One region of the Buttiauxella sp. S19-1 genome, then DNA from elsewhere that is predicted to be linked to it. Evidence: predicted binding sites of a transcription regulator. Region 1 holds the regulator's gene; each other region holds the start of a gene.
What was found. The regulator LexA, encoded in region 1, represses DNA repair genes until DNA is damaged. The targets are predictions, from matches to a motif close to TNCTGTATGTACATACAGNA.
Positions count from the first base shown of each region.

Region 2: the regulator LexA is predicted to act here: its motif matches at 881-900, upstream of rmuC (DNA recombination protein RmuC).
Region 3: the regulator LexA is predicted to act here: its motif matches at 1,256-1,275, upstream of dinG (ATP-dependent DNA helicase DinG).

Region 1 covers NZ_JAHWLU010000014.1:25,999-28,274, reverse strand. Annotated here, with positions in the region: gene plsB (glycerol-3-phosphate 1-O-acyltransferase PlsB) at 1-50, opposite strand, end outside; gene MES37_RS05515 (diacylglycerol kinase) at 177-545, shown strand; gene lexA (transcriptional repressor LexA) at 654-1,262, shown strand; gene dinF (MATE family efflux transporter DinF) at 1,331-2,276, shown strand, end outside.
Region 2 covers NZ_JAHWLU010000022.1:31,380-33,655, reverse strand. Annotated here, with positions in the region: gene rmuC (DNA recombination protein RmuC) at 1-836, opposite strand, end outside; gene udp (uridine phosphorylase) at 972-1,733, opposite strand; gene MES37_RS07800 (dienelactone hydrolase family protein) at 1,991-2,276, shown strand, end outside.
Region 3 covers NZ_JAHWLU010000031.1:18,772-21,047, forward strand. Annotated here, with positions in the region: gene MES37_RS09580 (ribosomal protein uL16 3-hydroxylase) at 26-1,147, opposite strand; gene dinG (ATP-dependent DNA helicase DinG) at 1,288-2,276, shown strand, end outside.

The DNA of each region.
Region 1 (2,276 bases):
CCTAATGGTAAATTAAGTAATTTGTAGTAGATTCTTGGCCAGCCTGACATAAACGATGTAAAGCCTCAGGTTAATGATGCAAATTCGCCGCAAGAATATCAGAATCTGGCTCAGATTTCTGTGGCGTTGCAATATAGATAAGCATTGACCCAAATAATTTGAAAAGGTTTCCCAAAATGGCGAGCAGTACCACTGGACTTACCCGTATCATCAAAGCCGCAGGCTACTCATGGAAAGGGCTCAAAGCAGCCTGGATTAACGAAGCGGCTTTCCGCCAGGAAGGGGTTAGCGCGCTCATCGCCATCGCCATCGCCTGCTGGTTAGATGTTGACCCTATCACCCGTATTTTACTGATTGGTTCTGTTGTGCTGGTCATGATTGTCGAAATTCTCAATAGCGCTATCGAGGCGCTTGTTGACCGTGTTGGTACCGATTACCACGAGCTTTCAGGACGGGCCAAGGACATGGGGTCTGCTGCCGTATTAATCGCCATTATCCTCGCAGTTATTACCTGGGTCACACTGCTTTGGCCGCATTTGCGATGATCTTTCCAGAATAGTTAAGTCCCTGGTTTTTTGCTCAATTTGTGGTTCCAAAATCGCCTTTGACTGTATATACTCACAGCATAACTGTATAAACACCCAGGGGGCGGAATGAAAGCGTTAACTACCAGGCAGCAAGAGGTGTTTGATCTTATTCGGGATCATATCAGCCAGACCGGCATGCCACCGACTCGTGCCGAGATTGCTCAACGTCTGGGGTTCCGTTCTCCGAACGCCGCTGAAGAGCACCTGAAAGCACTTGCCCGTAAAGGCGTCATTGAGATTATCTCTGGTGCGTCGCGCGGTATCCGCTTGCTGGTGGAAGAAGTTACCGGTATTCCGCTGGTTGGGCGTGTTGCTGCGGGGGAACCACTCCTTGCACAACAGCACATCGAAGGCCATTACCAGGTTGACCCATCACTGTTTAAACCAAATGCCGATTTCCTGTTGCGCGTTAGCGGGATGTCTATGAAAGACATCGGTATTATGGACGGCGACCTGCTTGCAGTTCATAAAACTCAGGATGTGCGTAACGGCCAGGTTGTGGTGGCGCGTATTGACGACGAAGTGACTGTTAAGCGCTTAAAGCAGCAGGGTAATACCGTTCATCTTCTGCCTGAAAATAGCGAATTTGAACCTATTGTGGTTGACCTGCGCGAACATAACTTCTCTATTGAAGGGTTGGCGGTTGGGGTAATTCGCAACGGCGACTGGCTGTAAACTTCTCCAGATGATGCGCTTTAATGCGCATCATCGTCTTAATTCTCTTATCTCTTCCTGGATTGGCCATGCGATTTTTCTCGACGGCTGACAGAGCTCTCTGGCGCCTCGCCTTACCCATGATTTTTTCCAACATCACCGTGCCTTTACTGGGCCTTGTTGATACCGCGGTAATTGGTCATTTGGATAGCCCTGTTTATCTTGGCGGTGTCGCTATTGGTGCGACGGCAACCAGCTTCTTATTTATGCTGTTGCTGTTTTTGCGCATGAGCACCACCGGTTTAACTGCCCAGGCATTTGGTGCCAATAATCCCTCTGCTTTAGCGCGTGCACTGGTTCAGCCCTTGCTATTGGCGTTAGGAGCAGGGGTGGCGATCGTCTTACTGCGTGAACCGCTGATATCCCTGGCCTTGCATATCGTCGGCGGCAATGAAGATGTTTTGTTGCAGGCCCGGCGATTCCTTGAAATACGTTGGCTTAGTGCGCCAGCCTCGCTTGCCAACCTGGTCTTGTTGGGCTGGTTGTTAGGCGTTCAGTATGCGCGTGCGCCAGTTATCTTGCTGGTTGTCGGAAACGTACTGAATATCGTGCTGGATGTGTGGCTGGTCATGGGGCTACACATGGATGTTCAGGGCGCGGCACTCGCCACCGTCACCGCAGAATATGCGACGTTTATCATTGGTTTGCTGATGGTGAAAAAGGTTATGGGTTTGCGCGGAATCAGCTTTGAGATGCTCAAAGAGTCCTGGCGCGGGAATGTGCGGCGTCTGCTGGCACTCAATCGCGACATCATGCTGCGCTCGCTGTTGCTACAGGTCTGTTTCGCCTCAGTCACTATCTTTGGCGCGCGGTTAGGTAGCGAAATCGTCGCGGTTAACGCCGTGTTGATGACGCTATTAACCTTCACCGCCTATGCGCTCGATGGGTTCGCCTATGCCGTTGAAGCCCATTCCGGGCAGGCGTTTGGCGCTAAAAACCGTGGTCAATTGCTCGAAGTATGGGGCGCTGCATGTC
Region 2 (2,276 bases), on a different contig from region 1:
GCGCTTTCACGGGTCAGTTCATCGTCACCGTTGTAATAACGTTCGTAGGCCACTAACGTCATCTTGGCGTCGATCACCACATCTTTACCCTGTGGCAAACGCACGATCACATCAGGCTGCATACGGCTGTTATTTTCGAGCTGAATATTCACCTGTGTTTCGTATTCATAACCTTCGCGTAAACCTGACGCTTCCAACACCCGCGTCAAGATCACTTCGCCCCAATTGCCCTGAGTTTTGTTATCCCCTTTCAGGGCTTTGGTGAGATTCAGTGCCTCTTGCGCCATTTGGGCATTCAGCTGTTGCAGGCTGCGGATTTCATGGGTCAGCGTGTGGCGTTCACGAGCCTCCTGGCCAAAGCTTTCCTGAACCTGGCGGCGGAAACCATCCAGTTGCTCACGCAGCGGCGACAGTAATCCGTTCAAACTCTGGCGGTTTTGTTCTTCAACTTTGCGGCCACTTTGCTCAAAAATACGGTTAGCGAGGTTTTCAAACTGTTCGCTGAGGCGCTGCTCGCTGTTGAGCATCTGGCGATGTTTGTCATCGGCATTCAGGCGGGTTTGTTCCAGCAATGTGGAGAGTTCGCGAATATCAGCTTCTTGCGCACTGTTGATTTCGAGCTGGGTGCGTAGCTCGCGATTAAGCTGCTCACACTCCGCTTTCCAGTGCTGATTTTGCTGCAACTCTTGCCGGGCCGCAGTCAGTTCGCCGTAGATTTCTCGTTGTTCTTCATGCAGTGCGGATTGCCGCCCGGCAGCCCGCAAACTTGCCAGCAACCAACCCGTCAAAACCCCCACCAGCGTAACGCCGATGCCGAATAAAATAGAAAGATCCACAGTCACTCCTACAAGCCATGCCAAACCCCAGCAAAATAAAATTCTGCTGTATAAATGTCCAGATGAAAAGGGATTTCCTGCGAGGTGTTACGCAAAGAGTAAAAATTAAGCCGGCTTGCACCGGCTTTGGGGAAACTAGATTAAGCGGCGAGCCGCTTCCACGACGATTTTCACCGCATGGCTTTCGGTTTTCTTCATGGTCTCAGCGTTCGGGATCTCTTGCTGAGTACGGTTTACAATCACACCAGCAACCATACCCGCACGCAAGCCCTGGCTTGCACACATGGTCAGAAGGGTCGCAGATTCCATCTCGTAGTTCATCACGCCCATCTGCTGCCATTCTTCCATGGAGCCTTTGTAGCGGTTAACAACGCGGCCTGAGAAGGTGTCGTAGCGTTCCTGACCCGGGTAGAAGGTATCAGAAGATGCCGTCACGCCAATGTGCGTGGTCGCGCCGATAGATTTCGCGGCTTCAACCAGTGCGGTGGTACAAGCAAAATCTGCAACTGCCGGGAATTCCATTGGTGCAAAGTGCAGGCTGGCACCGTCAAGGCGCACAGACGCGGTGGTCACCAGAACATCACCAACATTAATATGCGGCTGAATAGCGCCTGTCGTCCCGATACGCAGGAAGGTACGAATACCCAGTTGTGCCAGTTCTTCCACAGCGATTGAAGTAGACGGGCCGCCGATACCGGTAGAGCACACGATAACTGGCTTGCCGTCTAATTCCGCACGCCAGGTAGTAAATTCACGGTGGGCAGCCAGTTTGACCGGCTTGTCCATCAGCACAGCGATTTTTTCAACTCGCTCAGGATCGCCCGGGACGATGGCAAGTGTTGCCCCCTGCAGATCACTTTTGGTTAGGCCGAGGTGAAAAACATCAGACTTGGACATAACAGAACTCCTGCGTTGAATAGATTGGCTTGCGCCTCAAGAAGGTACTTTACAGAACCCCTGCAAAAAATTTCGTGACGCATTTCACTTTGAATGAAACAAATTACATCAATTTCATATTTTTTGGTGACTCCTGTCACATTTAAGCGTGCTACCTGTTCCTTTTTCAGACAGCGAAAACATTTTAGTCTGGAGATTAGCCTAAATAAATCCTGGCTATAGTTATCGCACTGCGCTAATCAAAAAGGAGAATGCTAATGAAAGAAGAACAAGCCACAGGTCATTTGCCGGGCGGGAATTTTGCGCCAGCGGCCTCCCCACCTGCTTCAACAGTACTGCATACCCCAGATGACGCAATTCAGGCCGGGGAAACCTCGATTCCCACCCGGGGCGAGAATATGCCCGCTTATCACGCCCGCCCAAAAGACGCGGCAAGTTCTTTGCCTATCGTAATTGTGGTGCAGGAAATTTTCGGTGTGCATGAACATATTCGCGACATTTGCCGCCGTCTGGCGCTGGAAGGGTATCTCGCCATCGCGCCAG
Region 3 (2,276 bases), on a different contig from region 1:
TAGTTACATGGTGCAACTAAATCTGTTAATCGTCGAAATACCAATATCCTTGATTAACTAACTCAGTTAAGACGCTTACAAATTCTGGGTTCTGCAAAGCATCGCCCAGTTCGGCCTGGCTCAACAGGGTGTAACGGCACAAAGCATCAGCTGCATGCGGAACCGGCGCTTCCATCGGTTCGCTGTTGACGAAGAACTCGCCCTCGACATTCAGCACGCGCAAACCGCTCAACCGCGTCAGGCATTCGCCGCCGAGCAACGCATCAAGGATTTCCCCAGGCTGATATGGCGGCTCCGCTGGCGCAATGTCCAGCTCATGGCGCGGAGTGGTAATAAAGCGGCCAAACCACTGCTTGAAATCTTCAGGCTGGCTAATCACTTCCATCATCATGTCGCGCAGACGAGCCAGCTCATAGCCTTCAACTTTGCCCGGATGCTCGCGGCAGGTTAAATCAGGATCGCTGTAATGCTCGCCACCGAGATCGTTTTCCAGCGCGTAATCAGCAAAGCTGCTGATCAAATCGCGGCCATTTGGCCCACGGAAACCGACGGAGTAGTTGAGTGCGGTTTCATGAGTGAAACCATCGTGTGGGAAACCTGGTGGAATATACAGAATGTCACCAGGTTCCAGATCTTCATCAATGATCGGTTCAAACGGGTCAACGTGCAGCAACGCTGGATGCGGGCAGAACTGGCGCATCGGCAGTTTGTCACCGACACGCCAACGACGGCTGCCCATGCCCTGAATAATAAACACGTCATATTGGTCGATATGTGGGCCAACGCCGCCGCCAGGAACCGAGTAGGAGATCATCAGGTCATCCAGACGCCAGTCCGGTAACACACGGAATGGACGTACCAGTTCAGCCGCGGGTGCATGCCAGTGGTTAACGGCCTGCGCCAACAGCGACCAACCGGTTTCCCCCAGATTATCAAAATCTTCGAAAGGCCCGTTGGCAGCCTGCCACTGACCGTTGGTGTGGCTTACCAGGCGGCTATCCACTTCTGCTTCCATAGCAAGACCAGCTAACTCATCCGGCGTAATCGGATCGACAAAATTCGGAAACGCATTTTTCAAAATAACCGGCTTTTTCTGCCAGTATTTCGCCATAAACTCAGGCCAGTCTAAATTGAGTTGATAATCCATTTTTTGATACCAGTGGGAAGATAAACAGGCTCGATTATAGAGAGGAACCGCCCCTGGCCACTTTGTCATGCGTCAAGCCTTGCTGTAAGACTGCAAAAAGTGGGACAATAGTGGTTGTTTATACAGTAAAAGTGGTTTCCATGGCTTTGTCCTCAGCTCAAAAAGAGCAAATCGCCGCCTGGTATAAGGCGCTGCAGCAGCAGATCCCGGACTTTATTCCGCGCCCACCGCAACGGCAAATGATTGCCGAAGTGGCGAAAACGCTAGCGGGCGAAGCGGGTCGTCATCTGGCGATTGAGGCACCCACAGGTGTGGGGAAAACTCTTTCTTACCTGATCCCCGGGATCGCCATCGCCCGTGGTGAGCAAAAAACGTTAGTAGTCAGCACCGCCAACGTCGCTCTTCAGGATCAAATCTTCAGCAAAGACTTGCCGCTGCTGCGCAAAATTATCCCCGATCTCAAATTTACCGCCGCCTTTGGTCGTGGGCGTTACGTTTGCCCGCGCAACCTGTCAGCCCTGGCGACGGACAACGCTTCACAAGGTGATTTGCTGGCTTTTCTGGAAGATGAAATGGCACCGACCAGCAAAGATGAACAACAACGTTGCGCCAAACTGAAAACCGATCTTGATGCCTATAAATGGGACGGACTGCGCGACCATACTTCGCAAAATATTGAAGACGATCTCTGGCGGCGTTTAAGCACCGACAAAGCCAGCTGTCTGGGGCGCAATTGCCACTGGTATCGCGAATGCCCGTTCTTTGTGGCACGGCGTGAGATTGACGATGCGGAAGTGGTAGTAGCAAACCATTCGCTGGTGATGGCGGCTATGGAAAGCGACGCGGTGTTGCCTGAGGCAAAAAACCTGCTGCTGATTTTAGACGAAGGACATCATTTGCCGGATGTGGCCCGAGACGCGCTGGAAATGAGCGCCGAAGTCACGCCCGGTTACAGCCGTTTGCAGTTCGATCTCTTCACTAAACTGGTTGAAACCTGCATGGCGCAGTTCCGCCCGAAAAGCCCGCCACCGCTGACATCACCCGAACGTCTGACCAACCATTGTGATGAAGTTTATGAACTGCTGAGTTCGTTTAACAGCATCGTTTCATTGTGGTTACCGGGCGAACA